3 regions of the Streptomyces sp. NBC_00464 genome follow, and region 3 is predicted to be linked to each of the others. Evidence: riboswitches for the same ligand, from Rfam matches in the RefSeq annotation. Region 3 holds a riboswitch; each other region holds the start of a gene.
What was found. A riboswitch is a leader RNA that binds a small molecule or an ion and turns the genes downstream of it on or off. The one in region 3 is predicted to bind cobalamin.
Positions count from the first base shown of each region.

Region 1: linked by a shared signal. The riboswitch ahead of OG912_RS35540 (ABC transporter substrate-binding protein) and the one ahead of OG912_RS09150 (ribonucleoside-diphosphate reductase subunit alpha) in region 3 are both predicted to bind cobalamin.
Region 2: linked by a shared signal. The riboswitch ahead of OG912_RS27945 (cobalamin biosynthesis protein) and the one ahead of OG912_RS09150 (ribonucleoside-diphosphate reductase subunit alpha) in region 3 are both predicted to bind cobalamin.

Region 1 covers NZ_CP107899.1:7,933,119-7,942,899, reverse strand. Annotated here, with positions in the region: gene OG912_RS35565 (OPT/YSL family transporter) at 1-957, opposite strand, end outside; gene OG912_RS35560 (IclR family transcriptional regulator) at 1,118-1,918, opposite strand; gene OG912_RS35555 (PRC and DUF2382 domain-containing protein) at 2,405-3,445, shown strand; gene OG912_RS35550 (ABC transporter ATP-binding protein) at 3,671-4,459, opposite strand; gene OG912_RS35545 (FecCD family ABC transporter permease) at 4,456-5,544, opposite strand; gene OG912_RS35540 (ABC transporter substrate-binding protein) at 5,541-6,581, opposite strand; cobalamin riboswitch at 6,645-6,831, opposite strand; gene OG912_RS35535 (acyl-CoA dehydrogenase family protein) at 7,123-9,021, opposite strand; gene OG912_RS35530 (hypothetical protein) at 9,189-9,781, shown strand, end outside.
Region 2 covers NZ_CP107899.1:6,213,163-6,222,943, forward strand. Annotated here, with positions in the region: gene cobN (cobaltochelatase subunit CobN) at 1-417, opposite strand, end outside; gene OG912_RS27940 (cobyric acid synthase) at 438-1,979, opposite strand; gene OG912_RS27945 (cobalamin biosynthesis protein) at 1,976-3,019, opposite strand; cobalamin riboswitch at 3,154-3,286, opposite strand; gene OG912_RS27950 (hypothetical protein) at 3,439-3,672, opposite strand; gene OG912_RS27955 (inorganic phosphate transporter) at 3,717-5,003, opposite strand; gene OG912_RS27960 (class II aldolase/adducin family protein) at 5,240-5,902, shown strand; gene OG912_RS27965 (alpha/beta hydrolase) at 6,043-7,170, shown strand; gene OG912_RS27970 (hypothetical protein) at 7,356-8,666, shown strand; gene OG912_RS27975 (VOC family protein) at 8,787-9,197, opposite strand; gene ypfJ (KPN_02809 family neutral zinc metallopeptidase) at 9,321-9,781, opposite strand, start outside.
Region 3 covers NZ_CP107899.1:2,122,194-2,131,974, reverse strand. Annotated here, with positions in the region: gene OG912_RS09150 (ribonucleoside-diphosphate reductase subunit alpha) at 319-2,700, opposite strand; adenosylcobalamin-variant (AdoCbl-variant) riboswitch at 2,848-2,944, opposite strand; gene OG912_RS09145 (GNAT family N-acetyltransferase) at 3,023-3,535, opposite strand; gene mctP (monocarboxylate uptake permease MctP) at 3,653-5,281, opposite strand; gene OG912_RS09135 (DUF3311 domain-containing protein) at 5,278-5,490, opposite strand; gene OG912_RS09130 (GntR family transcriptional regulator) at 5,778-6,554, opposite strand; gene OG912_RS09125 (sugar ABC transporter substrate-binding protein) at 6,836-8,134, shown strand; gene OG912_RS09120 (carbohydrate ABC transporter permease) at 8,263-9,276, shown strand; gene OG912_RS09115 (carbohydrate ABC transporter permease) at 9,273-9,781, shown strand, end outside.

The sequences.
Region 1 (9,781 bases), 5.8 Mb from region 3:
GGCGAGGCCGACGATCAGTTCGTGGACCAGGGCGGCGAAGGCGGCGAAGAGCACCCAGCCGGCGATGCCTAGGGGGCTCATGTCGCCGATCAGTCCGCCGAGGACGGCGAGGACGACCGCGCCCCCGGTGAAGAGCGCGAAGCCGCGGATCAGGGAGAGCCGCAGGGCCCGTTCGTCGACCGTGTAGGCGGTGGTCGGGTCCGTGTCCTGGACGGTCGCGACGCTCGTGGCCTCCGCGGCGGCCTCTTTCCGCTTGCGTTCGCGTCGGCCTATGAGCAGGTGGACGGCCTGGCCGAGAGCCACGATTCCGGCGCCGACCATGACGCCGTGCGGGATGTAGCCGGCGCCGAGGTCGGTGTGGAAGACGTCGGGGCTGTACTGGCGCAGCATGAGGCCGATGCCGAACATCATCAGCGCCCAGACGTTGCCGAGGAAGGCCACTCCGGCCGCGGAGAGCGGCAGGCTGAAGAGGGTTCCGGCGAGGCCGACCGCGGTTCCGCCGGCCAGGATCAGGGCGCGGCGTCCTCCCCGGTCGCCGGCCTTGATGGTCTCGGCGGCGGCGGTGCCGGGCGGCCAGGCGGCGTCGGCGGGCAGCAGCCGGGAGCCGAAGGCCCGGTAGAGGACCCAGGCGTCCACGAGGAGGCCGATGAACGCGCCGGCGAGCATGGGCCAGACCAGGTCCTTGCGGCCGAACACGTACGGCACGGCGACGGACGTCAGCAGGGCGTTCGCCGAGGCGAAGGTCGCGGCGGAGATGGCGCTCTGGGCGAGGTTCTGCCGGTGCACGGAACGCATCCGGCGCAGAAAGCCCAGAGGGATGCGGCCGATGAGCATCGCGACGAGTGCGCCGACCACCGAGGTGTTGGCGGAGATGCCCAGTTTGGAAACCAGGTCGATGCCGATGACGGCTCCCACGGCGGAGAGCACCACCAGGATGACCAGCAGGACGGGTTCCATCACCCTCGGGTGGGACCGGGGCCCGTCGGGGCCGGCCGGCGGTGGGGCAGGGTGCGGCGCGGAGACGTGGTGCGCCATGAGGCACCCCCTTCGGTGAGCAGGGCTGGGAGAGGTCGGGGTGTCCCCCGGTGGCGTGCGCGGGAGAGGCCGGCGCGTGAGGTCAGCCGCCGAGGGCGGCGGTGATCTCCGCCGCTGCGGCGCGTACCAGCGTCACGAGGGTGTCGGCGGCCCGGTCCACGCGGTGGGAAGGGCCGATGACCGTGAGGGAGGCGGGGACGCCGTCTCCCTGGAAGACGGGGGCGGAGACCGCGGTCACGGCTTCGTCGTACTCGCCGTGGCTGACGCAGTACCCGTCGGCGCGGACCTGTGCGTAACAGGCGAGCAAGGCGTCCAGGTCCGTGATGGTGCGGTCGTTGAAACGCGTCAGGCCGGCGGCGCCGAACATCTGCCTGATCTCGCGTTCGGGGTGGAACGCGAAGAGGGTGTGCCCGGACGCTCCCGCGTGGCCGGGCATGACCGCGCCGATGATCGCGGTGTAGCGGACCGGTCCGGTGCCGTCGACGGCGGCTTCGCAGCGGTAGCTGCCGCCGTGCGGGACGTTGAGGACGATGCTCTCGCCGGTCTCGCGGAGCAGCCGGGCGAGTACCGGCCGGGCGATCGAGGACAGCACTCCGCTGTGCTCGCTGACCCGGGCCAGACGCGACAGCGCCGGACCCGGGCGGTAGCGGCGGCTGTTGTCGTCGCAGAGCAGGAATCCGCGCGCGCTCAGGGTGGTGAGCAGACGCTGGACGACGGCCTTGTCCCAGCCGTGGTGGCGGGCCAGTTCGCTGACGCCCCACTCGGGCCGCTGCTCGGTGAACGTGAGCAGGACGAGCAGGGCCCGGTCCACGGTCTGCAGGACGCCGGGGGCCTGCTGTCCGGTGGGTGCCGGGGTGGTGGTGTCCGTGCCGTGCTCAGCCATGGGCCGGGCCTCCTTCGTCCACATCGTCCGTCTGTCGGTGCGGAAATCGCAACGCCGTTGCGATTTCTGGCGAAAGAATGCGGCTGGGCCCAGCGGGTGTCAAGGGTTTCCCGGAAATTCGCTCCGCGGCGGGAACTGCCTGTTCAGGGGCGTAGCGGCTGTGCGGCACCCCAGTGGCCCGGGATGGGGCGGTCGCGCTGCGCACGGAACCGGTTCGCTCCATCCGGCGCCCGCGTCGAACCGCGCCTGCATCAGCCGCCCCACCAGCTCCGGAGAGCAGGCCCCCGTCACTCGATTGGCCTAATCGGACGGGCGGCCCCTCAGCGGCATCGCACGGGGCCTGCACCGACGTGGGGCGGGTGCGGCGCCCGGCCGCCGACGGCCGGGCGGTTGCAGCGCCCATCCGGGTGAGGCGCGATGGAATCCGGACGCGCCTCCCCTGCTGGACCCACCCACAGGACGCGCCCGGGCGAGGAGGAATCGGTCATGGGAGCCGCTGACGGTTTCACGGATTCCGGAGAGCTCGACGGCCTGACGGTGTACGACACCGAGGGCGAGAAGATCGGCAACGTGGGGCGGGTGTATGTCGACGACAACACCGGCCGGCCGGACTGGATCACGGTGAAGACCGGCCTGTTCGGTATGAAGGAGAGTTTCGTGCCTCTCGCCGGAGCCCGTCGCGTGGGCTCCGACCTGCACATCTCCCATCCGAAGGACCGGGTCAAGGACGCCCCTCGGGTGGACGCGGACGCCCATCTGTCCGTCTCCGAGGAGGAGGAGCTCTACCGGCACTACGGCCTGAGCCGGAACACCACGGCCAATCTCGGCGACCGCGCCGGGGCCGGCGGCACCACGAGCGCCGACGCACCGACGACGACCGGTACGGGCACCATGGGCGCGGCCGGAGCCGGAGCAGCAGCCGGGGCCGGGGCCATGGGTGCCGCGGGCACGGGGCGCACGACCGACCGGACCACCTCGGCCGGCATGGCCGGTGCGGGCACCGGGACCGGCAGGCACCGCGACACCGAGACCTCGGGCACGTCCCGTCCGCTGGTCGGAGCCGGCGCGGGCGCCGAACGCTCCGCCGCCGACCTCAGTGGCAAGGAGGAGCTGATCCGCTCCGAGGAACAGCTCCACATCGGCACCGAGGAGTACGAGAGCGGCAAGGCCCGCCTGCACAAGTACGTCGTCACCGAGAACGTCACCAGGACCGTCCCGGTGTCGCACGAAGAGGTGCGCGTGGTGCGGGAACCGCTCCGGCCGGGCGAGAAGACAGCCGGCCGAACCGACATCACCGAGCAGGACGTGGAGGTCACCCTGCACGCCGAACGCGCCACGATGCGCAAGGAGACCGTGCCGGTCGAGCGGGTACGGATGGAAACGAAGAAGGTGACCGAACAGAAGGAAGTCTCCGCCGAACTGCGCAAGGAGCAGATCGACTACGCGGACGGCACCACCAAGAGCGGCAAGGACATGGGCGACAACAAGGACATGGGCGGTGAATTCGGTCAGGGGCGGCGCCGCTGACCCCCCGCGTACCGCGCCGCACGGCCGTACCGCACCAGCGAGGGGCGGGCCCCGCACGAGGGTCCGCCCCCTTGCGTTCCACGGCACGGAGCACCCGTAACCGCCCCAAGAAATCGGGCCCGCCGCATGAAGCCGGACCCGGCACAAGGAATCGCACTCGCCGCATGAAGCCGGACCCGGCACAGGGAATCGCACCCGCCGCATGAAGCCGCCCGCCGCACGGACTCAGGTCCGCTGCGGACGAAAGCGCACCGAGGGCCGCCCGTCCGGACCGTCCGGTGTCACCACGGCCCGGACCCGGTAGACGTCGGCAATGAGCCCCTCCGTGATCACCTCCGCCGGGGTGCCGCCCGCGATGACCCGCCCCCCGTTCATCACCACGATCCGGTCGCAGAACATCGCGGCCAGATTGAGGTCGTGCAGAGCGACGACAGCGGTCAGCGGCAGCGAGGTGACCAGGGACAGCAGTTCCAGCTGGTGCTGGATGTCCAGGTGGTTGGTCGGTTCGTCGAGCAGGAGTTCCCGCGGCTGCTGGGCCAGCGCGCGGGCGATCTGGACGCGCTGGCGCTCACCACCGGAGAGCGTGTGCCAGGACTGGTCGCGGCGTTCGGCGAGACCGGTCCGCTCCAGCGCCTCCCGCACCGCCGTCTCGTCCGCCGCAGTCGGCGCCGACCAGGCGCGCCGGTGCGGGATGCGGCCCAGCCGTACGACGTCCACGACATTCAGCTCGACCTGTGTGACGGCGTGCTGGTCGACCACGGCGACCCGCCTGGCCACGGTGCGGCGGCCGACGGCTGCCAGCGGATCGTCGTCGAGGGTGACCACGCCCGCGTGCGGTGCCAGGACTCCGGCCAGGATCCGCAGCAAGGTGGACTTCCCGGAGCCGTTCGGGCCGATCAGTCCGATGGTGGCACCGGGCGCCGGGTCGAGCGAGACACCGTCCAGGATGAAACGGCCGCCCGCCTCCCTGCTGACCCGGTCGGCCCGCAGGCCGCCGGGGACGGTCCCGGTCATGGGGACCGCCGGGTGCGGTAGAGGACCACCACGAAGGCGGGCACCCCGATCAGTGCGGTGACGACGCCCACCGGAACCTCCTGCGGGTCGAGTACGGTCCGGGCGAGGGTGTCGACCCAGACCAGGAAAACCGCCCCGGCAAGCGCGGTGACCGGCAGCAGCCGGCGGTGTCCCGAACCGGTCAGCGCACGGGCGGCGTGCGGGAGCACCAGCCCGACGAACCCGATGGCGCCGGCCGAGCTCACGAGTGCGGCGGTCAGCAGCGCGGTCGTGCACAGCAGGACGATCCGGGTACGGCCGACGTGGACGCCGAGGGTGGCTGCCGCGTCCTGGCCGAAGGCGAAGGCGTCGAGCGTACGGGCGTGGCCCAGGCAGATCAGCAGCGTCACGGCGAGCACGGCGGAGCAGATCCACACATCGCTCCATCCGACGCCGCCGAGCGAACCCAGCAGCCAGAACAGCACCCCTCGGGTCTGTTCGGCATCGGCTGCGGTCATCACGACGAAGGAGGTGAGCGCGGAGAAGAGCTGCATGGCCGCGACCCCGGACAGGACGACCCGGTCGGTGCTGCCGCCGAGGGTGTGGCTGAGCAGCATGACCAGGGCGAAGGAGCAGAGTGCCCCGATGAACGCCCCGGCCGACAGGGAGACCGCTCCCCCGCCGACGCCGAGGACGACGACCACGACCGCGCCGGTGGAGGCCCCGGAGGAGACCCCGAGGACGAAGGGGTCGGCGAGTGGGTTCCGCAGCAGCGACTGCATGACGGTGCCGCAGACCGCGAGCCCCGCGCCGCAGACGGCGGCGAGCAGGGTGCGCGGCATGCGCAGGTTCCAGATGATGCCGTCGCGGATCGGGCTGAGTTGCGATTCACCGGCACCGAGGTGGGAAGCGACCGTGGACCAGACGTCGGCGACGGAGATCCGGGCCGGTCCGATGGTGACGGCGAGGGCGATGGACAGGGCGAGAAGCAGGAGCCCACCGGTCCACAGGAGTCCTTCGCGGATACCGCGGATGCGCCGGAGGCCGGGCCCGGTGCGCGCAGCCGCGGCCTCGCGCGGCGCCGCGGCCTGTTCGGTGTCCGTCACCCCGCAAGCCCGAAGGTCCGCAGCCCGGCAGCGACGCGCTCCACGCCCTCGACGGTGCGGATGGTGGGGTTCATGGCCTGGCCGCTGAGCAGCACATAGCGCTTGTTGCGGACGGCGTCCATGTTCTTCGTGGCGGGGTTGGACTCCAGGAACGCGATCTTCTTCGCGGCGCTTTCGGCGGTCTGCGACTTGCGGGTCAGGTCGCCGATGACCAGTACGTCCGGGTTGCGGTCGGCGACGGTCTCCCAGTTGATCTGGGGCCATTCCTCGTGGGTGTCGTCGAAGGCGTTCTTCGCGCCGAGTTCCCGGGTGATGATGCCGGGCGCTCCGCAGCAGCCGGCCAGGTACGGGGCCTCGGAGTTGGCGAACCAGTACATCAGGGAGGCGCCGGAGGCATCGATGCCTCCCGTCGCCCTGCGCACCCGGGCGCGCAGCTCGGCCACGAGTTTCTCGCCGCGCTCCGGGACGCCGAACACCTTGGCCAGGTCCCGCACTTCGCCGTAGACGCTGTCCATGGTCAGGGCGCCGGTGCGGACACCGTCACCGTCCTTGCTGTTGTCCTTGGCGGTGCAGTCGGCGGGCGAGACGTAGGTGGGGACGCCGAGCTTCTCGAACTGCTCGCGGGGGGCGACACCGCCCTTGGCGAGCGTCGACTCGAAGGAGGCGCTGACGAAGTCGGGCTCCTGGTCCAGGACCTTCTCCGACGAGGGGCGGTTGTCGGAGATTCTCGGGACGCCGGCGTTGGCCTTCTCCAGGCCCTTCAGTACGGGGTCGGTCCAGGTGGCCGTGGCGGCGAGCCGGTCGGCGAGGCCGAGCGAGAGCAGGATCTCGGTCGATCCCTGATCGACCGGCACGGCACGCTCGGGGGCCGCGTCCACGGTGACGGTCCGTCCGCAGTTCTTCAGGGTCACCGGATAGCCGTCGGCCACCCCGGACTTGGCGGCGGAGCTGTCGGTGCCGCCGCCGCAGGCTGTCAGCAGGATCAGTGCGGCGGTGAGCAGGGCGGATGAGCGGGCGGGGCCGGCTATGGGCGGCACGGAGTACCTCGGCGTCTCTGGGCCCATGCGCGGGGCCCGGTGTACGGAGTTCCGCGATCCGGTCCCGGACCGCGGGTGCCAGCAGGTCTTCGGACTCGGGTTCATGCGGACGGGACGCCTTCCCGGGAAACCGTGGGTCTCCCAGTGGCCGTGGCCCCGCCCGTCCCCCTCACCGCTGCGCGTCAGTTCCGGATTCGCACCGGATTCCCTGACCCCTACGTGGAGTTCGACTGGCTCCGGGCACGCTACCACGAGCCTCTGCGCAGCTCAGCGGCGGTGTGGTCGGTGGTACGGGGCTGCCCCGCGGGGCGCCGGAGCGGTGCCGTACACCGCCCCGGCGCCGGAGCGACCACGCAGCGTTCCTCCGGCTACGCCTTGCGGCGAACCGATTCGCCAACGTGGCTGCGCGACCCCTCGCTCCACCGCGAGAGCACGGCCGCGGTCCCCCAGAAGGCCGGCAGGACGACCCGGAGGCCCAGGCACCGCACCGCGTCCGCCGCCCGTCGCGGCAGCACGGAGGCCTCTCGCCTCGGTGTGCCCGTCATCGCACACCCCCGACGGGTGCCCCGGCCGCGGCGCTGTGCCAGGACGCGTCCGGGTCGTCGTACGCGTCCGCGTAGCGGGCTCCCGCGATGGGCCAGTCGGCGAGCAGTTCGCCGGGCAGCGCGAACGACTCGGCCAGTTCCGGCAGATGACCGTTCACGGCGGCGACGAGATGCTCGGTGGCATCGGTCAGCCCGTCGACCTGGGCGGCGGTCAGGTGCCCTGCCGCGAGCAGATCCCCGCTGCTGTGCGCTACCCGGCGCAGCGCGAACAGCCGGGCCAGTTCGCCCAGCCGCTCGCGGGCCTCACCGGCGGGCAGAGCCGCGAGCGCCTGCTCGTACGCATAGGCCGCCTGCCGGACCGCATGGGCCTCGACCCCCCGCAGCGCGGGCCCGGAGGCCGCGTTCCAGCGCTCCAGCGGGCCGCCGTGCGGTACCCGTGCCATCCGTGCGGCCGCCCGGTCGAACCAGATGCGTTCCACCTGGTCCAGGAGCCTGCCGAGGAACCGCAGGTCGGTGAGGTCGCCGCTCGGCGGGCCGGCGGCCGGCTCCTCCTCCGTCCCCCGTGCCCTGTCGAAGAGCAGTCCGGCGGCCGCCCGGGAGTGGATGGCCAGGTTGTCGCCCTCGGCGGTGATGGCACCCTCGATCCCGGTGACGAGTTCGGTCATCCCGTTGTTCTCCAGCAGCCCCTGGGCGCCGCACCGTTCCCGGCACTCGACGATCACCGACCGGGCCTGCCAGGTGATCCACCCCTTGGCGATGTCGACCAGCCGCTCGGCGGCCTCCCGCTCCGCGGGCCGCGCCGCCGCCTGTTCCCAGCGTTCCAGGACGCGCCGGTGCAGCAGGCTCATCGCGAAGACGGTGGCCATGGCCTCGGCGAGCGGGCCGTGGTGGCTGCGGTGAGCGATCACCGGCACCGGAGGCGACGAGCGGCCCCCCGAGACGAAGCGGTGGCCTCCGTAGCGGACGGCGACGGCCAGCGTGACGCGTGCGGTGCCCACCGCGCTGGCGCTCATGCAGATCCGGCCCGTGGTGACCCGCCCGATCGAGGCGAGAAAGCGGCGCCGGTGTCCTTCGGTCTCGCTACGGAACACCCCGTCGTCGCCGACCCGCCCCTGCGCGCCTTTGAGCAGCGCCCCGCGATCCACGAAGACCTGGTCGAAGGAGGTCAGGCAGTGGTCGACCGGACTGCCCATCCGTGCGGGTAGCCGGCGCACCCGGACCCCCGGCAGGGCCCGGGAGGCATCGGTGAGCGGTACCAGCAACAGGAACACCCCCTGGTCCACGCCGTCGACGATCAGGCGGGCGGCGACGAGTCCCGACTTGGGGCCGCCGGCCGGGCTGGTGTTGGGCATGAACTTCTGGGCGCCGGAGTGCGGGGTGTGCAGCACGAACCCGTCCCTGCCGGGGTCGTAGGTGGCGGTCGTCTCGACGGCGGCCGCGTCGTTGCCGTGGGCCACCTCCGTACAAAGGAAGGTGCCGATCCGTCGCAGCTGGAGGAAGTCCGACAGATCGCGGGGGCTGTCGGCATCGTGGTCCAGGAGGCTGCCGAGGAAGAGGTTGTAGTGAATGCCCGCGACAGTGGTGAGCGCCGGGTCGACCGGGGCGAGCCATTCGTGCAGAGCGGCCAGCGCCCTTGGGTCGGCGGCCGGCCGGGCGGCGCTGTCCAGGGCGCCGTTGAGCGTGCGCAGCCGCGCGTGGGCGAGGGCGAGCCGCTCGTCGGGGGCGGGGCCGGGAGGGGGGCAGACAGGCCGGCGGAACGGCTCGGTGGCGACGAGCCGGCGCCAGAAGCCGTGCTCGCGGCGGGCGTCCGGACCGAGAAGCACGGTGGTGAGCGGGTCGGCGAACGGCCCGGTTCCGGCTCCCGAGGGACCGGACCTGTTGAGAATGGTGGTCATACAAGCGGGAACGATCAGAAAACGTCCAGGACACCCCATAACCGGCGCCCAAAACCGATTCTTCACGGCCCGGCAGGTTCTCCGATGCCACTCACCCCTCCACCGCCCGTCACCCGTATGCAGCAACCCGCCGCGCTGTGCGGCCGACCAGGACATCCCCTTGGGTCATGGAACGGCACCCCGGCCAGGCGGCCGCACCGGATGAGCACGCCGAACTCGAAGCCCTGCGCGCCCGGGTGGCACAGCTGGAGCTCCAGGCCCCGGCGCGCTCCCGGCTGCGCCTGCGTTCGTTCTTCGCGGCCCTGCTGATCCTGGTGGCGGCCGTACTCACCCCGTTGAGCATCGTGTCGAGCTGGGCGAGCGATGTCGCCGGGGACACGGACCGCTACGTGGGAATGATGGAGCCGCTTGCCTCCGATCCCGATGTGCAGGCGGCGGTGACCACACGCGTCACCGACACCGTCATGACCCATCTGGACATCGACGCGCTGCTGGCGGACGTCGCTCCCGCCGACCGGCCCGTGGTGGACAAGGCACTCCGGAGGCTCGGCGATCCACTCACCACCGGCGTCAGGAACTTCGTCCACGGCACCGTGGAGAAGTTCGTGACGAGCGACGAGTTCGAGCGGGTGTGGCGCAACCTCAACAGATCCGCCCACGCCTCCGTCGTGAAGGCGCTGACCGGCGAGGGCGGCGGCGCGGTGAAGCTGACCGACGACACCGTCACCCTGGACCTCGCCCCGGTCATCGACCGGGTGAA
Region 2 (9,781 bases), 4.1 Mb from region 3:
CCACTCCGGCATCTTCTGCGGTTCGGCGAAACCGTGCCCCGTCAGCAGGACGGTGTCGGAGAGGAAGCGGGCCAGTTCGACGAGGTTCCCCGGGCCGCCCTCCACCAGGTAGCGCAGCGCCTCGGCGACGACCCCGGCCGGTACGGACGACTCGGCCATCAGCTCCGCGTCCGGCACGGCCTCGCCGCCGAGCAGCACGGTCGGGATGCCCGACGCCTTGAGCGCGGCGAGCCCGTCCTCCCAGGCACGCTTGCCGCCCAGCAGGCGGACCACGGCGACGGAGGAGCCCTCGATCAGCGCGGGGAGTTCCTCGTGGACGTCGATACGGGTCGGGTTGCCGATCCGGAAGGGTGCGCCCGAGGCGCGGGCGGCGAGGAGGTCGGTGTCGGCGGTCGACAACAACAGCACGGTGCTCAGCGGGGCGGTCAGTGGGGCGTTCATGCGCGTGCTCCAGGTGCTCCGGGTGCGATGAAGGGAAGTCCTGCCGGTGCGCCCGACTCGATCAGTCGCCACAGCGCATCGGTGTCCGCGTGTTCTTCGATGAGGTCGCCGAGGCGGTCGAGCTGTTCCTCGCGCAGCTCGGCGAAGCAGGTGTCGGGGGCGGGGACGAAACGCCGGCCGGCGGCCCGTGCGACCTCCGTCAGGAAGCGGCGGCGGAAGGCGTCGCTCTCCAGCGAGCCGTGCCAGTGGGTGCCCCACACCGAGCCGGCCCGGCAGCCGTCGAGGCGCCCGCCCTGCCCGTCGGTGAGGAACGGCTCGCCGCCTCGCACGTCCGCGACGCCGTGGTGGATCTCGTATCCCTCGACGGGGGCGCCGAGGGCCTCGCCGACCGGCCGGGCGAGAGTCTTCTCGCGGTCGAACCGGATGCGTACGGGAAGGAGTCCGAGCGCGTCGACCTGCCCGGCGTGCGACTCGACGTCGTCCTCGATCTCCTCGCCGAGGATCTGGTAGCCGCCGCAGATGCCGAGCACCGGACGGCCCTCGGCGGCCCGCCGCAGCAGTGCGTCGGCGAGCCCGCGTTCGTGCAGCCAGGCGAGCGCCTTCACGGTGCCGCGGGTACCGGGCACGATGACGAGATCGGCGTCGTGCAGTTCCTCGGCGCGGTCCACGAACCGCACCACGACGCCCGGTTCGGCGGCGAGTGCGTCCACGTCGGTGAAGTTGGACATCAGCGGCACGGCGCACACGGCGACGCGCAGGATGTCCTCGCCGTGCGGCGGGGCGACGACCGACTCCCGTACGGTGCCGCGCAGCGAGACCCGCAGCCCGTCCTCCTCGTCGATGCCGAGGCCGTGGGCGAACGGCAGTACCCCGTAGGTCGGCCGTCCCGTCAGATCGCGCAGCATATCCAGGCCGGGTTCCAGCAGCGAGACGTCGCCACGGAACTTGTTGACCAGGTAGCCGGCGATCAGCGCCTGGTCCTCCGCCGAGAGCAGCGCCGTCGTACCGAAGAACGAGGCGAAGACCCCTCCGCGGTCGATGTCGCCGACGACCACCACCGGGAAGCGCGCCGCCCGTGCGATGCCCATGTTCACGATGTCCGTGCGCCGCAGATTGATCTCGGCCGGACTGCCCGCCCCCTCGCAGATCACTGCGTCATACGTGCCCCGAAGCTGCTCCAGGCAGTCCACCACGGTGGACAGAAGCGATTCCTGCCGGCCGCCGTGGTAGCCGCGGGCGCTCATCTCGCCGACCGGACGCCCCATCAGGACGACCTGGCTGGAGCGGTCGCTGCCGGGCTTGAGCAGCACCGGGTTCATCAGTGCGGTCGGCTCCACCCGGGCGGCCTGGGCCTGCATGGCCTGCGCGCGGCCGATCTCGGCGCCCTCGCGGGTGACGAAGGAGTTGAGCGACATGTTCTGCGCCTTGAACGGCGCCACCTTCACGCCCCGGCGCACCAGCCAGCGGCAGATGCCGGCGGTGACGACGCTCTTGCCCGCGTCCGATGTGGTCCCGGCGACCAGCAGTCCGCCGCTCATGTCGGTCTCCGTCCTGAGAGTCGAGGTGCTGCGGTACGTGGCGCTGCTGTACGGGTTCCTGCGGTACGGGTCCCCGTGGTGCGGGCCCCCGCGATCCTTCGTGCCGCGAGCCCCGCGCCCAGGCGGGCGGCCACGCTCACGCCGAGGGCCAGCGCGCTCACCCGGCGCGACAGCCGTACGGCCCGTTCGATGTCCTCGGTCTCCACCGCACGGCCCGTCTCCCCGTTGAGCACGGGGCGGTGCTCGACCCGGCCGCCGTAGGCGAGCGTCCCGCCGAGCCGTACGCCGAGCGCGCCCGCGAACGAGGCCTCCACCGGGCCCGCGTTGGGACTCGGGTGCTTGGCCGCGTCCGCCCGCCAGGCCCGGACCGCTCCTCGCGGGTCCCCTCCTGCCGCCACGGCGAGCAGGGCCGTCAGCCGGGCGCCCGGCCAGCCCGCGACGTCGTCGAGGCGGGCCGAGGCCCAGCCGTAACGCCGGTAGCGGGGCGACTTGTGGCCGACCATCGCGTCGAGCGTGTTGGCGGCGCGGAAGCCGGCGAGTCCGGGGACTCCGCCCAGCGCGCCCCACACCAGGGCGCCGACGACGGCGTCCGAGGTGTTCTCGGCGACGGACTCCACGACGGCGCGGGCGATCTGCGGCCCGTCCAGGGACTGCGGGTCGCGGCCGCACAGATGCGGCAGCCGTTCACGGGCCAGTTCGATGTCCCCGGCGGCGAGCGCGCCACCGATGGCCCTGGCCTCGCGCCCCAGCGAGGTACCGCCGATGACGGACCAGGTGGTGGCGGCGGTCAGGGCGACGGAAGCGGCGGGGTGGCGGCGCAGGGCGCGGGAGGCCAGTGCGGCACCCCCGGCGGCGCCTCCGGCGCAGACCAGGGTGTGCAGGGCGCCCCACCCGCGGTGGTCGCGCCACAGACGGCGTTCGACGCCTGCCGCGGCCCGCCCGAAGGCGGCGACCGGGTGGCCCCTGCGGGGGTCACCGAGCAGCAGATCGCCGATCAGACCGGCTGTGGCGCCGTACGCGAAGATGCGATCGGCACGCACGGTTCAGCCGGCCGTTGCGCCTCGAAGGACCTTGGGGCCTGTTCTGAGTTGCACAGGAGCGAACGCACGGCAGCCGGGCATGGCGATATGTCCTCACTCAGGGTCCGCGCCCTGGTTCGACGTGACGGCGACGAGAGTCTCCTGGCTTCCGGATCCGCAGTTCCCCCGGGCCTTCCAGTCCGCTTGCGTGGACCGTGACTTCCAGTGGTGGGGGACTGCTCCCCGGTGACAGTGGCGGGACCGCGCCGGATTCGCACCGGCTTCCTCTGCTGTCGCCGTAATGGCTCCGGCAGTCCACCACGCTCTGCGAACGCCCGTCAACTTGCCGTTGACCTGCGGCGGTGCAGTGTGCGCAGACGCACATCGGGCCGGGCGCACACGAGGTGCGTCCGGCCCGATACGGGTGGGAGTGGTGGGGCTCAGGCGACGATCAGGTAGATGCCGTAGGCCACGGCCGCCGCGCACAGTCCGAAGCAGACGTACGCACCGGCGCGGGCCAGCACGAGCGATCCGCCCGACGATCCGCCCTGTGCCGCCGGTTCGGGCTGCTTGGAGAGGCCGACGATGCCGAGGGTGAAGAGGCCCACCAGCGCGACGGTGGCGACGAGGGAGACACCGAAGACGGTGCCGAGGGCTGCCCAGTCGATGTTCATGGAGATCTGTCCTTACCGGAGGCTCTGAGACCGTAGGGGGTCGCTCAGACCGTGGCGGGTCGGGCCGGGTCGGAGACCGGCCCGGCGGGGGCCGGGATGGTGGCCATGAGGAGGTCGTGGGACTGGGCGGCCGCGGTGGGCGGCGGGCTGACGGCCGCGATGGCGGTGGTGACGACGCCCGCGGGCTCGCCGTCCCCGGCCGCCGCGCTCTCGTCCTGGCCGCCGGGTGCGACGTCGTCGTGGCCGACGGGCTTGCGCCGCGACAGCATCCAGATCGCACCGGATCCCGCGATGAGCAGCGCCGCGACGACCACGACACCCCAGGTGCCCTGCTTGGTGAGGAACTCCGCGCCCGCACCGACGAGACCGGCGGCGGGCAGGGTCAGACCCCAGGCGATGAACATCCGCGTGGCGGTGGACCAGCGGACCACACCGCCCTTGCGGCCGAGGCCCGCGCCCATGACGGCGCCGGAGCAGGACTGGGTGGTGGAGAGGGAGAAACCGAGGTGCGAGGAGGCCAGGATGACCGTGGCCGCACTGGTCTGGGCCGCGAAGCCCTGCGGCGGCTTCAGCTCGGTCAGGCCGCTGCCCATGGTGCGGATGATGCGCCAGCCGCCCAGGTAGGTGCCGAGTGCGATGGCGAGGCCGGCACACACGATGACCCAGACCGGCGGGTTGGAGCCGGGGGCGAGGACGCCACCGGTGACCAGGGCGAGCGTGATGATGCCCATGGTCTTCTGCGCGTCGTTGGTGCCGTGCGCCAGCGATACGAGCCCGGCCGAGGCGATCTGGCCGGCGCGGTAACCCTTCGCGGTGGCCTTCTCCTGGGCGCCGCCCGTGACCTTCCCGCCGATGCGGTACGTCAGCTTGGTGGCCAGCAGCGCGGCCAGACCGGCGACGACCGGTGCGGCGACAGCGGGGAGCAGGACCTTGGTGACGACGGTGCCGCCGTCGACCGACGACCAGCCGGCGGACATCACCGCGGCGCCGATCAGGCCGCCGAACAGTGCGTGGGAGGAGCTGGACGGCAGACCGACCAGCCAGGTCAGGAGATTCCACAGGATGGCGCCGACGAGCGCCGCGAAGATGACCTCGGTTCTGAGCCCGTCTTCGTTGATGATCCCGCCGGAGATCGTCTTGGCGACCTCCACCGACAGGAACGCGCCTACGAGGTTGAGAACGGCGGACATGGCCACCGCGGTCTTGGGTTTGAGTGCGCCGGTCGAGATGGTGGTGGCCATCGCGTTGGCGGTGTCGTGGAAACCGTTCGTGAAATCGAACACTAGAGCTGTCACGATCACAATCGCGAGCAGCAGCGTGATGTGTTCCATTTACCCAGGCAATCGTTCGACGTCAGTGGCACGTGGACCGTAGGCAACCTGAGTGAACGGAAGATGAACTGAGCAGGGCGTTGTGGTGACCCCAACCGGAGTGCTGCCGCCCTTTTCGTCCGCCGTGCGACGGCTGGATTCCGGCACAGGCCGGTGTGGGCCCGGAATCCGGAGTTCGGCCGGGCCTTCGGGGGAGGGGCGGCAGCGGGCCGCTCATCCGTTGAAAGGATCTTCGTATGAGCAACGAGTGGCGGGATTCGATCGAACGGACCTGGGATGCGGTCGTCGCCGCCGCCCGCAGGACGGCCTCCGATGGGCTGGTCGTGGGGACCTCGGGCAACGTCTCGGCGCGGGTCGGCGCGACCGTGCTGGTCACCCCGACCGGAGTGCCGTACGACCGGCTCCGTCCCCAGGACCTGGTGGGCGTCGATCTGGAGGGCAACCAGGTCCTGGGCGAGCTGGCCCCCACCAGCGAACTACCGCTCCATCTCGCGGTGTACCGGAACACCGGCGCGGCCGCCGTCGTGCACACCCACGCGGTGCACGCCACGGCCGTCTCCACCCTGGTCACCGAGGTGCCGTCGGTCCACTACGCCGCCGCGATGCTGGGCGGCCCCGTCCGGGTCGCCGCCTACGCCCGCTACGGAACGGATGAACTGGCCGAAAACATGCTCACGGCCCTGCGCGACCGCACCGGCTGCCTGCTGGGCAACCACGGCACGGTCACCTACGGCGCCACGCTCGACGAGGCGTACGACCGCACCGCCCAGCTCGAATGGCTGTGCCGCCTCTGGCTCGCGGCGAGCTCCGTACCCGGCCGCACCCCGGCCCTGCTCACGCCGGAGCAGCTGAGCGAGGTCGGGGAAGCGCTGAAGGGGTACGGACAGCAGCCCGGCTGAATCACGTACGACCTCCGGCCTCCGGTCCCCGGCCTCGGCCTCGGCCCCGGCCCGGGGCCAGGCCGGGGTGGGCGTTGCCCCGCCCACCGGACGGCCCCCGTCCACTGGCAGTGCGCGGCGACGCCCCGGACACTGAAGCCGTGCGCCCCGCTACAGCAACGGCAGCAGCCGTCACCAGCATCCTCGGCGTCGGCGCGGCAGCGGTCGCGGCCGGCCGGTACGCCGGCGGCGTCGCCCTCAAGACGCCGTCCGGACGCCCCCTCCCCGCCGACCGCAGACTGACCGTGCATGCGACGGCGGCCGGTCAGGTCACCCTGACCCGGTCCTTCACGTCGCTGCGCCCCGGAACCTACGGACTGGTGGGCGACGACGTCCACGCCGTCGTGGGGCCGGTGATCGACGAGGCCCACCAGGCCCCCGACACCGTCGTACGCCGACTGGAACGCGTGAACCGCGGCACCCTGCGCCCCGGCGCCAAGGTCCGCATCACGCCGGAGGTCCACACCGGTGACCCCGCCACCGCCCTCGGCCTCGACTTCCGCGAGGTGGAGATCCCCGGCGAACTCGGCGGCCTGCCCGCCTGGTTCGTGCCGGGTCCCCGCGACACCTGGGTGATCACCGTGCACGGCCTCGGCACGACCCGGGAACACCCGCTGAACGTGACGGGCTTCCTGCACGGGCAGCAGCTGCCCGTGCTCGACCTCGCCTACCGCGGCGACGCAGGGGCCCCACGCTCCCCGGACGGACTGGCCCACCTCGGCGAGTCCGAATGGCGCGACCTGGACGCGGCCATCCGCTTCGCCGTGCGCTACGGCGCCGAGAACGTCGTCCTCCACGGCTGGTCCACCGGCGCCTCGATGGCCCTGCACGCCTGCGCCAACTCCGCGCTGAGGGACCGGATCTGCGGTCTCGTCCTCGACTCGCCGGTGCTGGACTGGGCCACCACCCTGCGGGCCCTGGCCGCCGCCCGCGGCGTCCCGTCCGCGCTGCTGCCCCTCGCCGTCCGCGCCGCCCAGGGGCAGACCGGACTGCGCGGCGCCCGGCTCCTGGACACCTCGCTCCCCGCGACCCTGCACGTCCCGACGCTGATCTTCCACGGACCCGACGACACCCTGGCTCCCTGGCAGCCGTCCCGGGAGCTCGCCGCGCGCCGGCCCGACCTGGTCGCCCTGCACGCCGTACCCCAGGCTCCGCATGCGGCGATGTGGAATGCCGGTCCGGCCCGCTACGAAGAGACGCTGCGACGCTTCCTCACGCCCCTGATGTGAGCTGATGTACCGCTTCGGCCGGTTGGTCCCGGCCGGTGCGGCGGTGCCCCGACACCGGTGATCCGGGTTCCGTTTGGGCTTTCGGGCTGTCAGAGGCAAGACTGCTCCCCGTGACGTCCCGTACCCCGCGCGACTCCAGGCTGCGACTTGTCCGCCCGCGACCCCTCGCCACCGCTCGCAAGGCCGTGACCACCCGGCGCACCAGGCCGGCGCCCCGCCCGCCCGAGGGCACCCCGCCCCGGGCGGAACTGGCCCGCCAGGCCAGGACCGCTCTCGCCGACGCCGTGCGGATCGCCCGCTGGGCGGCCGACGGTGCGAGCTCCGGCACGCCTCCACTGGCCGCCCAGACCCTCGAACGGGCCGCGGCTGCACTGGAGTTGTCCCCGGCCCAGGTGCGCTCCGGCTGGGACCGGGCCAGGCTCGCCGGACTTGTGGAGCTGCACGGCGACACCGCTCGGCCCGGCTGGCGGCTGCGTGCCTGGGACCGCGACGACTCCGCCGTGCTGCGCGGCTGGGTGGCGCTGTTCGACGCCTGGTCGCTCGTCCACCCCGCACCGCAGGGCGTCGAGTCCACCGCGGTCGCCGAGGCAGTCGAGGCCGTGCCCCAGGTGCTCTCCCTCCTTCAGCTCTCGGCGGGCCCGGTCACCGTGCCCGCCCTCCTGGACCTGCTCGGCCAGCGCGTGGCGGAACTGCACGAGGAGCGCTGCGAGGTGCCGTACGGGCCCCAGCCGCTGCCCGCACCCGCCGCGCCGCCGCCCACCGCCCACCCGGCCGCGCTGGTCGCCCTCCTGCTGGACTGGGCCCTGGAGGGGCTGGCCGCCGTTGGCGCGCTCACCCTCGGCACCGGCACCGCCACCCTGACGCCGCTCGGCAACTGGGCGGTCTGGGTCAAGCTGGAACAGATCTGCGTCGCCGCCCAGAGCCCCGCCGGGAACATCGAGCAGTCCGCCGCCGACATGCTGCTCGGCTGCGCCCGCCTCACTCCCGGACCGGCCCGCGCCGAGTACCGCGCCTGGCTGGCAGCCCGCCCCGTCGGCAGCGCCGTCGCCGAACTCCTCGGCGTGGCCCGCGGTGAGGACGCGCTGCTGCGCGGGCTCGCCTTCGAGGCACTCCGTGTCGTCGGCGCACCGGCCGAACCCGAGGTGCGCTCCGTCGTCACCGACCCGTCGCTGCGCCCCTATGCGCTGCTCTGGCTCGCGGAGTACGACGGGACCGACCCCGAGGACGCCCAGGAGGTCCTCAGTCGTGAGGAGGCCACCTGGCTCTGGGTCGACACCGCGGCGGCCGTCGCCGACCACGGTGAGACGGGACTGCTGGTCCGCCACCTCGACTCGGCCGTGCAGGGCACCGTCCCGGCGCTGCTCGACGAGGTACGGGCCGTCGGCCACCCGCGCACCGTCCAGGTCCTGGTCGCCCTGGCCGCCGCGCACCCCGACCCCGCGCTCGCCAAAGCGGTCCGCAAGGCGGCGTTCCAGGTGCACACCGGCGGAGCCTGAACCGGGGGCTCCGCCCCCGAACCCCTGCTCCTCAATCGCCGGAAGGGCTTGATTTCTCCCCGCCGCCGCCCCTCCGCGGCGGCGGGGCACTTTCGGCCCCGCCGCAGGCGCCGCGCCCCCTCAGCCCGTCCCCGGGGCGTACGTCCCGAAGCTCCACACGTTGCCCTCTGCGTCCCGTGCCATGTAGTCCCGCGAGCCGTAGTCCTGGTCGGTGGGCGGCATCAGGATCTCCACCCCGTGCTCCACGGCCCGCGCGTGGTGGGCGTCGACCTCGTCGACCACCACGTAGACACCGGCCGGCCCCGCTCCCCGCATCGCCTCGGCGAAGACGCCCTCGCGGCCCCTGGAGCCCAGCATCACTCTGCCGTTCCCGCAGGACAGCTCCGCGTGCATCACCGTGCCGTCCTCGCTCTCGTACACCGCTTCCTCGGTGAAGCCGAGGCCCTCCGTGAGCGTCTTGATCGCGGCCTTCGCGTCGTCGTAAAGAATCGTCGGATAGACCGTCGGAGAAGCCGCCGTCGCGTCTGCCATCGTGCTCATTCCCTTCGCGCGCCGAACCGGGCCCGTGGCAGCCCGTCTGTGATCTGCGTCTCAGTCTTCCACCGGGCACTGACAATGCCCTGCGCGGCGCCGGTCCGGCGCCGTTCGCACAGGTCAGCGGAAGGTGTCGCAGGCGGCCATGTCGCCGCTGCGGAACCCGGTGGTGAACCACTGCCGGCGCTGCGCGGCCGAGCCGTGCGTCCAGGACTCGGGGGTGACGCGGCCCTGGAACCTCTCCTGGATCCGGTCGTCCCCGACCGACGCGGCCGCGTCGAGACCGTCCCGGATGTCCGCCCTGGTGAGCTCGGTGATCAGTGGCCGGCCGGTCGACTCGTCGGGCGTGGTCGTCGCGTGGTTCGCCCAGACCCCGGCGTAACAGTCCGCCTGGAGCTCCACCTTCACCGCGTTGCTGTTCTCGCCGGTGCGTCCGTCCTGCGAGCGGGCCAGTGTCCCCATCTGGTTCTGCACATGGTGTCCGTACTCGTGCGCGACGACGTAGGCCTCGGCGAACGGCCCGCCGCTCGACCCGAACTTGGTCCGCAGCTCGTCGAAGAAGCCCAGGTCCAGATAGACCT
Region 3 (9,781 bases):
GCCCGCCTCCCGGACCAGACGGTCCGAGGTGACGCGCCCGGCGGCAGGTGAGCTGCCCGGCGTCTCCCCTCGCACATGTTCCGTACCGGGTGCCGCGTTGCGGCGCCCGGCTCCCGTTTCGTCCATGCTCCTGAGGTTGTCTGCTGAGCCGGGTTCCAGAGCCGACTGCTGAGGAAGCACAGTCGGGTGGGTCTGCTGTCCTGTACGGAACGTAGCCACCAAGGTCACCTCCTTCTTGGTGATGGCTGGTGCTGGTCACAGGAGGCGTCGGCCGGAAGGGCCGGCGCCTTCCACTCTTCGAGCGGAAGAAGCCTGTGACTACTGGCAGGCCTCGCAGCTCTCCGGGTTCTCCAGAGAACAGGCGACCGCATCGGTCGTACTCTCCAACTGCTGTGTGGGGATCGAAGTTACGGACGACGCGGCACGCGCGATCCGGGTCGCCGGGCGGGAGCGCAGGTAGTACGTCGTCTTCAGCCCCTGCTTCCAGGCGTACGCGTACATCGAGGAGAGCTTGCCGATCGTCGGCGTCTCCAGGAACAGGTTCAGCGACTGGCTCTGGTCGAGGAACGGCGTACGGGCCGCCGCCATGTCGATCAGTCCGCGCTGCGGGATCTCCCACGCGGTGCGGTACAGCGCCCGCACCTCCTCGGGGATCCAGGCGAAGCCCTGCACGGAGCCGCTCGCCTCGCGCAGCGCCTCACGGGTCCGCGCGTCCCACACGCCGAGCTTCTTCAGCTCGTCCACCAGGTAGGCGTTGACCTGGAGGAACTCACCGCTGAGCGTCTCGCGCTTGAAGAGGTTGGAGACCTGGGGCTCGATGCACTCGTACACGCCCGCGATCGAGGCGATCGTCGCCGTCGGCGCGATGGCAAGGAGCAGCGAGTTGCGCATGCCGGTCTTCGCGACCCGGGCCCGCAGGGCGTCCCAGCGCTCCGGCCAGTTCAGCTCGGTGTCGTAGTGGTCGGGGTGCAGCACGCCGCGGGCGGCACGCGTCTCGGACCAGGCGGGGAGGGGACCCGACCGCTCGGCGAGGTCGCAGGACGCCTCGTACGCCGCGAGCATGATGCGCTCGGAGATCTTCGTCGACAGCGCACGGGCCTGGGGGGAGTCGAACGGCAGCCTCAGCTGGAAGAAGACGTCCTGGAGACCCATGGCGCCCAGACCCACCGGCCGCCAGCGGGCGTTGGAGCGGCCGGCCTGCTCGGTCGGGTAGAAGTTGATGTCCACGACCCGGTCGAGGAACGTCACGGCGGTACGCACGGTGGCGTCCAGACGCTCCCAGTCGATGGTGCCGTCGGCGACGAACGCGCCGAGGTTGACCGAACCGAGGTTGCAGACGGCCGTCTCGCCGTCGTCGGTGACTTCGAGGATCTCGGTGCACAGGTTCGAGGAGTGCACGACGCGGCCCGGTTCGGCGGTCTGGTTCGCGGTCCGGTTGGAGGCGTCCTTGAACGTCATCCAGCCCTGGCCGGTCTGGGCCAGCGTCCGCATCATCCGGCCGTAGAGCTCACGGGCCGGCATGGTCTTGCGCGCCAGGCCCTTGGCCTCGGCCGCGCGGTAGACGGCGTCGAACTCGTCGCCCCACAGGTCGACCAGCTCGGGCACATCGGCTGGGGAGAACAGCGACCAGGTGCCGTCCGTGTCGACCCGGCGCATGAACTCGTCGGGGATCCAGTGCGCCAGGTTGAGGTTGTGCGTACGCCGCTGGTCCTCGCCCGTGTTGTCGCGCAGCTCCAGGAACTCCTCGATGTCCGCGTGCCACGTCTCCAGGTAGACGGCGGCGGCGCCCTTGCGCCGGCCGCCCTGGTTGACCGCGGCGACGGAGGCGTCGAGCGTCTTCAGGAACGGCACGATGCCGTTGGAGTGCCCGTTGGTGCCGCGGATCAGTGAACCGCGGGCGCGGATGCGGGAGTACGAGAGGCCGATGCCGCCCGCGTGCTTGGAGAGGCGCGCCACCTGGTGGTAGCGGTCGTAGATCGAGTCCAGCTCGTCCAGCGGCGAGTCCAGCAGGTAGCAGGAGGACATCTGCGGGTGACGGGTGCCGGAGTTGAAGAGCGTGGGGGAGGAGGGCAGGTAGTCCAGCCGGCTCATCAGCCCGTACAGCGCGGCGACCTCGTCCAGGGCGCGGTCGGAGGTGTCCTCGGCCAGCCCGGAGGCGACGCGCAGCATGAAGTGCTGCGGCGTCTCGATGACCTGGCGGGTGATCGGGTGGCGCAGCAGGTAGCGGCTGTGCAGGGTGCGCAGGCCGAAGTAGCCGAAGCGGTCGTCGGCGCCGTCGGCGAGCGACCGCGCCACCAGTGCGTCGAGCGCGGCCGCGTGGAGCGTCACGAACTCGGCGGTGCGGTCCGCGATCAGGCCCTCGCGGTGCCCGACGGCGACCGACGCGGAAAACGATGTCGCGCCCTGCCCGGCCGCCTCGTCCGCGATGGTGCGGGTGAGGAGGCGGGCGGCGAGCCGGGAGTAGGCGGGGTCCTCGGAGATCAGTCCCGCGGCGGCCTCGGTGGCCAGCGAGCGCAGCTCCGCCTCGTCCGACCGGGCGTTGCGGCCGCGCAGCGCGGCGGCGGCGACGCGTCCGGGGTCGGTGTCGGGCAGATCGGCGGTGAGGTCGGTCAGGGTCCGCAGCAGCACGGTTCCCGGTCCGTCGCTCGTGGTTCCCGTTGATTCGGCCGCTGTAACCGGATCGGCTGGCGCGATGGTCACGTGGTGCACTCCCTCGCTCGGCTCTGGGCCTTCGGGGAGCGGAGGGCGGCCGGGCGGAGCGCGGCAGGGCAGCGCTCCGTGCGGCGTCCACCGGCCCATCCACGAGGCCCGGACTTCTGGGCATCCGGATCGGTCGAGCCGGATGCGCTGTCGGCAGGACCTCGGACTCGGGTGCGCAAAAGCACACCGAACACACCGTTGCGGGACAGTTCCGGATTCGCACCGGATTTCCCTGCGGCGACAGCGAGCACGAGCATACATGTGGGGGCTGCCGGATGAGGCAGCCCCCACATGTTGTGTCGTACGTGATCTCAGTGCGCGCTCACGGCGCGGGGTGGAGGTCCAGACGGTAGGCCAGCAGCTTGAGGTCGTCGATGGGATTCCAGTCCCTCTCGGGGGTCCGTACGAAGCCGAGGCGCCCGTAGATCCTATGGGCGCCGCGCATCGCCGGGAGCGTCGACAGGACAAGGCCGGTGACGCCCGCGGTGCCCCGTGCGCGGTCGATACAGGCCCGTACGAGGGCCTCACCCGCCCCGGCTCCACGGGCCTCGCGGGAGACCGCCAGCATCCGGAACTCGGCCTCGTCCGCCGCTGCGATGTCGGCCCACGGATTTCCCGGCGGGGCGTAGGCGACCCCGCCCAGGACGCGGCCCTGCGCGTCGACGGCCACCAGAACCTCGGCCTCGGCGGCCCGGCGGGGCACGTCGCGCAGCTTCGCCAGGTACGGGTCGTCGGTGCCGTAGTCCAGGAGCCCGTCGCCGAGATAGGCCTCGGCGGTGATCTCGCCGAGGAGAGCGTGCTCGGCGGGCTCGACCGGCCGGATTGCAATGTCCATGGGCGGAAGTCTGCCGCAGGAACGGGCCGTGGCCGCAAGGGGATTTCCGCGGGACGCGCGAACGGGCCGCCGCACCTCTCCGGGGAGGGTGCGGCGGCCCGTTCGCGCAGGCGACGGTCAGTGGCCGCCCGGCGCACCGGCGGTGGCCGGCGGGAGCTCCGTCTTCACACCCGGGTCGCCCGCGTCCGCGGTGTAGTCGCTCGGAGAGGTCTCGTCGACCCCGGCCGGCGCCTTCACGGCGTTCAGGACGAAGGTGAGGACGACGGTCACCACGAGGTTCAGCACGAAGGCCGTCAGACCGATGTAGCCGATCTCGCCGAGGCCCGGGATCTCCTTGGAGGACCCGCCGAAGTGCTTCTGGGTCGGGCTGGCGACCCCGTAGGCGGCGGCCGTTCCGTAGATCATGCCGACCGCCCAGCCCGCGAGCAGCGCCCAGCGGTGGAACCATCGGGTGAACAGCCCGCCGACCAGGGCCGGCATCGTCTGGAGGATCCAGATTCCGCCGAGCAGCTGGAAGTTGATCGCGACCGTCTTGTCCATGGTGAGGACGAAGGCGAGCGCGCCGACCTTCACCAGCAGCGACACCAGCTTGGAGACCTTGGTCTCCTGCGCGGGGGTCGCGTCGGGCTTGAGGAAGTCCTTGTAGATGTTGCGGGTGAACAGGTTCGCCGCGGCGATCGACATGATCGCGGCGGGCACCAGTGCGCCGATACCGATGGCGGCGAACGCCACGCCCGCGAACCAGTCGGGGAACATGTTCTCGAACAGCTGCGGGATCGCCAGCTGGCCGTTGTCCACCTTGACGCCGGCGGCGATCGCCATGAAGCCGAGCAGCGCGAGCAGGCCCAGCATCAGCGAGTACAGCGGAAGGATCGTCGTGTTGCGGCGGATCACCTCACGGCTGCGGCTGGAGAGCGTCGCCGTGATCGAGTGCGGATACATGAAGAGCGCCAGCGCCGAACCGAGGGCCAGGGTGGCGTAACCCCACTGGCCCGCCGCCGCGGGTGCGAGCGCACCGGTCGGCTTGCCTCCCGGCGGACCGGCGAACTTCTCCTGGGCGGCGGCGAAGATGTCGTCGAAGCCGCCGAGCTTGATCGGGATGTAGATGATCGCCACGGCGATGACCAGGTAGATCAGGCCGTCCTTGACGAAGGCGATCAGCGCGGGCGCGCGCAGCCCGGAGGAGTACGTGTACGCAGCGAGCACCGCGAAGGCGATCAGCAGCGGCAGGTCCTTGATGAACCAGTGGGTGTTCTCGCCGCCGCCGACGCCCATCACGTCCAGCACCGCCTGGATGCCGACGAGTTGCAGCGCGATGTACGGCATCGTGGCGAGGATGCCGGTGACGGCGACCGCCAGCGAGAGCCCCTTGGAGCCGAAGCGGCCGCGGACGAAGTCCGAGGTGGTGACGTAGCCGTGCTTGTGCGACACCGACCACAGACGCGGCAGGAAGGTGAAGATCAGCGGGTACACCAGGATGGTGTAGGGCACCGCGAAGAAGCCGGCGGCGCCCGCCGCGTAGATCGCCGCGGGAACGGCGACGAAGGTGTACGCGGTGTAGAGGTCGCCGCCGAGCAGGAACCAGGTGACCCAGGTGCCGAACGAACGGCCGCCAAGACCCCATTCGTCGAGGCTGGCCTCGTTCTCGGCCTTGCGCCACCGGGCGGCCATGAAGCCGACGACCGTGACGGCCAGGAAGAAGAAGATGAAGACGCCGAGTGCGACGCCGTTCACGCCGTCCTTCATGCTGACGCACCCCCCTTGCGGGCGCGCTGGTCACGCTGCCACAGCTTGTACGCGATCATCGTGAGCGCCGTGGAGATCAGCACCCAGAGCATCTGGTACCAGTAGAAGAACGGGATGCCGATGAAGGCCGGGTCGACCTTGGCGTACGAACTCACCCAGAGCATCGCCACGAACGGCGCGATGAGACAGAGGGCGATGACCACCCGCATGGGTGTGACGGTGGGTGGTTTTCCTTCTGGTTCTTCCGGCATGGCGGCGACTCCGTCCCCTCGCTGATCACCTGTTGCAATGCGCAGGAAATCTAGGCGAGGGTTCCGTCCACCGTCACCCCCTGTCCGCATTGCGGTCCGGCAACGGTCCTGAGACGTCGGACAGTTGGTCGAAATATCGCCAAAGGTCGGGGTGTTGGTCCGGACCAAAAAGGGCCGGGGCGCCGAACAGCCCCCGTGGGAAGGGTTCCACGAGGGCTGCGGGCTTGCACGGTGGCGCGGACGGATCAGTCCAGCGGTCGCTTCAGGCGGGCCACGAACTTGTAGCGGTCGCCCCGGTAGACCGAGCGCACCCACTCGACCGGCTCGCCCTGTCCGTCCAGCGAGTGCCGGGACAGCATGAGCATCGGCAGACCCACGTCCGTGCCGAGCAGGCCGGCCTCGCGCGGGGTGGCGAGGGAGGTCTCGATGGTCTCCTCGGCCTCGGCCAGCCGTACGTCGTACACCTCGGACAGGGCCGTGTAGAGGGACGTGTACTTGACCAGCGAACGCCGCAGCGCGGGAAAGCGTTTGGCCGAGAGGTGGGTGGTCTCGATCGCCATCGGCTCACCGCTCGCCAGGCGCAGCCGCTCGATCCGCAGCACGCGGCCGCCCGTGCTGATGTCGAGGAGTCCGGCGAGCATGTCGTCGGCCGTGACATAGCCGATGTCCAGTAGCTGGGACGTCGGTTCCAGCCCCTGGGCGCGCATGTCCTCGGTGTACGAGGTGAGCTGCAGGGCCTGTGAGACCTTCGGCTTGGCGACGAAGGTGCCCTTTCCCTGGATGCGCTCCAGTCGGCCCTCGACGACCAGTTCCTGGAGTGCCTGGCGCACGGTGGTGCGCGAGGTGTCGAACTCGGCGGCCAGGGTTCGCTCCGGGGGCACGGGGGTGCCCGGCGGCATCGTGTCCGTCATGTCGAGGAGATGTCGCTTCAGCCGGTAGTACTTCGGGACGCGCGCGGTGCGCGTGCCCGCGCCCGTGCCCGCGCCCGTCTCGCTCTCCGTACTGCCCCCGTCGGCACCCATGGCCCGCCTTCCCGACTGCTGCGTTGCTGCCGTCACCGGCTCCTCCGTCTGTCGCGGCTCACATGGTGGCACGGTCCGGTCACGGCTCGTCGCCCTCCCTCAGGTGTCGGTCCTATAACGGACGCGAGTGCACTTCTTATACACCCTTGACACCCCTAAAGGTCTAGGCCAAGCTCCCGGTACTGGTCTAAACCATTAAAGACCAGGTCCCAGCCCCAGTAGTACTCGTCGACGATTTTGCGCGGTGGGCGGGGGGTTGCAGCATCCCTGAGGAGGGTGGCGTGAAGCGCAAGCTCATCGCGGCGATCGGCGTCGCGGGCATGTTGGTTTCCGTGGCGGCATGTGGTTCCGACGACACGGCGTCGTCGAAGGACCCGAAGGACCGCAAGGAGAACCTGACCGTCTGGCTCATGGGCGAGGCCCAGTCGACCTGGCCGGAACTGGTCAAGGACGCCAATGCCGAGTTCAAGAAGAAGTACCCGAACGTCACGGTCAAGGTCCAGTACCAGCAGTGGGCTGACAAGGTAAAGAAGCTCGACACCTCCCTCGGTGGCGACAAGTTCCCGGACGTTGTCGAGCTCGGCAACACCGAGACCATGCAGTACATCCTCAACGGCGCGCTCGCCGAGGTGGACACGAAGAAGTACGAGAACTCGGACACCTGGATCAAGGGTCTGAAGGACACCTGCTCCTACGAGGGCAAGACCTTCTGTGTCCCCTACTACGCCAGCGCCCGTCTCGCGGTCTACAACAAGGACATGCTGAAGGCCGGCACCGGCAGCGACGTCCTTCCGCAGAACGAGGACGAGTTCCTCAAGGCCATGGACAAGGTCCAGGCCGAGCTCGCGAAGAAGGACAAGCGCGCCTCGTCCCTCTACTACCCGGGCCGTTACTGGTACGCGGCCATGTCCTACGTCGCGGCGTACGGCGGCCAGATCGCCAAGTACGACGAGGGCTCCAAGGAGTGGAAGGCCAGCCTTTCCAGCCCCGAGGCGCAGAAGGGCATCCAGCACTTCGTCGACCTGGTCAAGAAGTACAACAAGGCCGACCAGACGAAGGACGAGCAGGACCACGCCAACGTCATGGCCAACGAGAAGGCCGCGGTCATCTACGGCCAGGCCTGGGAGGCCGGCAGCGTCACCACGGGCGAGAACGGCAACCCGAAGCTCGAGGGCAAGATCGCGACGGCCGGTATGCCCGGCCCGAACGGCAAGGCGCTCCCGTCCTTCATCGGTGGTTCCGACCTGGCCGTCGTCTCCAAGTCGAAGGTCCAGGACCTCGGCCAGGAGTGGATCTCGCTCTTCACCAACGCGAAGTCCATGGAGGTCCTCGCGTCGAAGAACATCCTCCCCAACAACGAGAAGCAGCTTGAGCCGCTGAAGGCCAAGCCCGAGACGGCCGCCATCGCCAACGCGGTGCCGGACGCCTGGTTCACGCCGATCGCGCCGGGCTGGGCCTCGATCGAGAAGGAGGAGATTCTGGAGAACATGCTCCTGAAGATCCTCAAGGGCACCTCGGTCGCCGATGCCGCCAAGAAGGCGGACAGCGAGATCGACGCGCTGATCAACAAGAAGGCCTGATCAACAAGAAGGCCTTCGCCTTCTGATCGCCAGGCGGGGGCCCGGCACTGTGCCGGGCCCCCGCTCCTTTCGCAAAGAACGCCGTGTTTTCCGGGGACTGCCTCGGACCCGCGATGGAAGGTCGCCACGTGACTGCCGCCGATACCAAGGCCGCCGGGCCACCGGTCCCCGTACCACGTGATCCCGAAGTGGCCGGGAGCCCGCTGTCCGATGAGGGCGGCAAGGCCCCCCGTACACAGAAGAGGAAGCGGAAGAAGGGCGAACTCCTCCCCTACTTCCTGATCCTCCCGGCGATCGTGGCGATCGCCGCCGTCTACCTCTACCCGCTCGGCAAGACCGTCATCATGTCCTTCCAGGACATGGGCCGGCGCGAGCTGTGGAGCGGTGAGCCCGCACCGTGGGTCGGACTGGACCAGTTCACCAACATCCTCGGCGACTCCGAGTTCTGGTGGGTCACCTTCCGCACGGTCGTCTTCATGGCCATCTGCGTGACGCTCACCATGGGCATCGGCCTGCTGATCGCCCTGCTGATGCGGCGCCTCTCCAACTGGGTCCGGCTGATCCTGACCTTCTGCCTGATCGCCGCCTGGTCGATGCCGCTGATGGTCGCCGCCTCGATCTTCCGCTTCATGGCCGACTCCGACTACGGGCTCATCAACACCCTCATCGCGAAGGTCGTCGGCGAGGACTTCCTCGGCCACAACTGGTACCTGGACCCGATCCAGGGCTTCGCGATCATCACCCTGCTGGTGGTCTGGGGCGCCATCCCCTTCGTCGTCGTCACGCTGTACGCGGCCCTCACCCAGGTCCCCCAGGAACTGGAAGAGGCCGCCTCGCTCGACGGCGCCAGCAGCTACGGCGTCTACCGCTATGTCACCTGGCCGGTCATCAAGCCGGTGTTCAGCATGGTGGCCACCCTCTCGGTGATCTGGGACTTCAACGTCTTCGGCCAGATCTGGCTGCTGCGCGGCAGCAAGCCCGAGCCGGAGTACGAGACCCTCGGCCTCTACTCCTACTCCAAGGCCTTCGAGTCCACCTCCTTCAGTCAGGGCACCGCAATCGCCCTGATCACGGTGCTGCTGCTGTCCGGCGTGGCCGTGTACTACCTGCGCCAGCTCATGAAGACGGGAGAGGTCGAATGAGCACCACGACCGACACACCACAGGTCCTTCGCCCCGACCGCAAGAAGAGCCGGGCCGGCCTGAACATCCTCGGACTGGGCATCGCCCTGGTCATGGTCTTCCCGGTCTACTGGCTGGTCATCAGCTCGCTGCGGCCCAGCCGGGAGATCCGCTCGTACGACCAGACGCTGTGGCCCTCGTCGATCACCTTCGACAACTTCGTCCGGGCCACGCAGCAGCCGAACTTCGGCACCGCGATCCAGTCCAGCCTGATCGTCTCCGTCACCGCCGTGGTCGGCGGCATGATCATCGCCACCCTGGCGGCGCTCGCCATCGGCCGGTTCCGCTTCTTCGGCCGCAAGACCCTGGTCCTCATCCTCATCCTGGTCCAGATGCTGCCGCCGACGGCGATGCTCATCCCGATCTACGCCCAGCTCAACGCCATGGGCGGGATCGACGAGTACTGGAGCCTGATCGTCGTCTACCTGGTCTCCACCCTGCCGTTCGCGACGATCATGATCCGCGG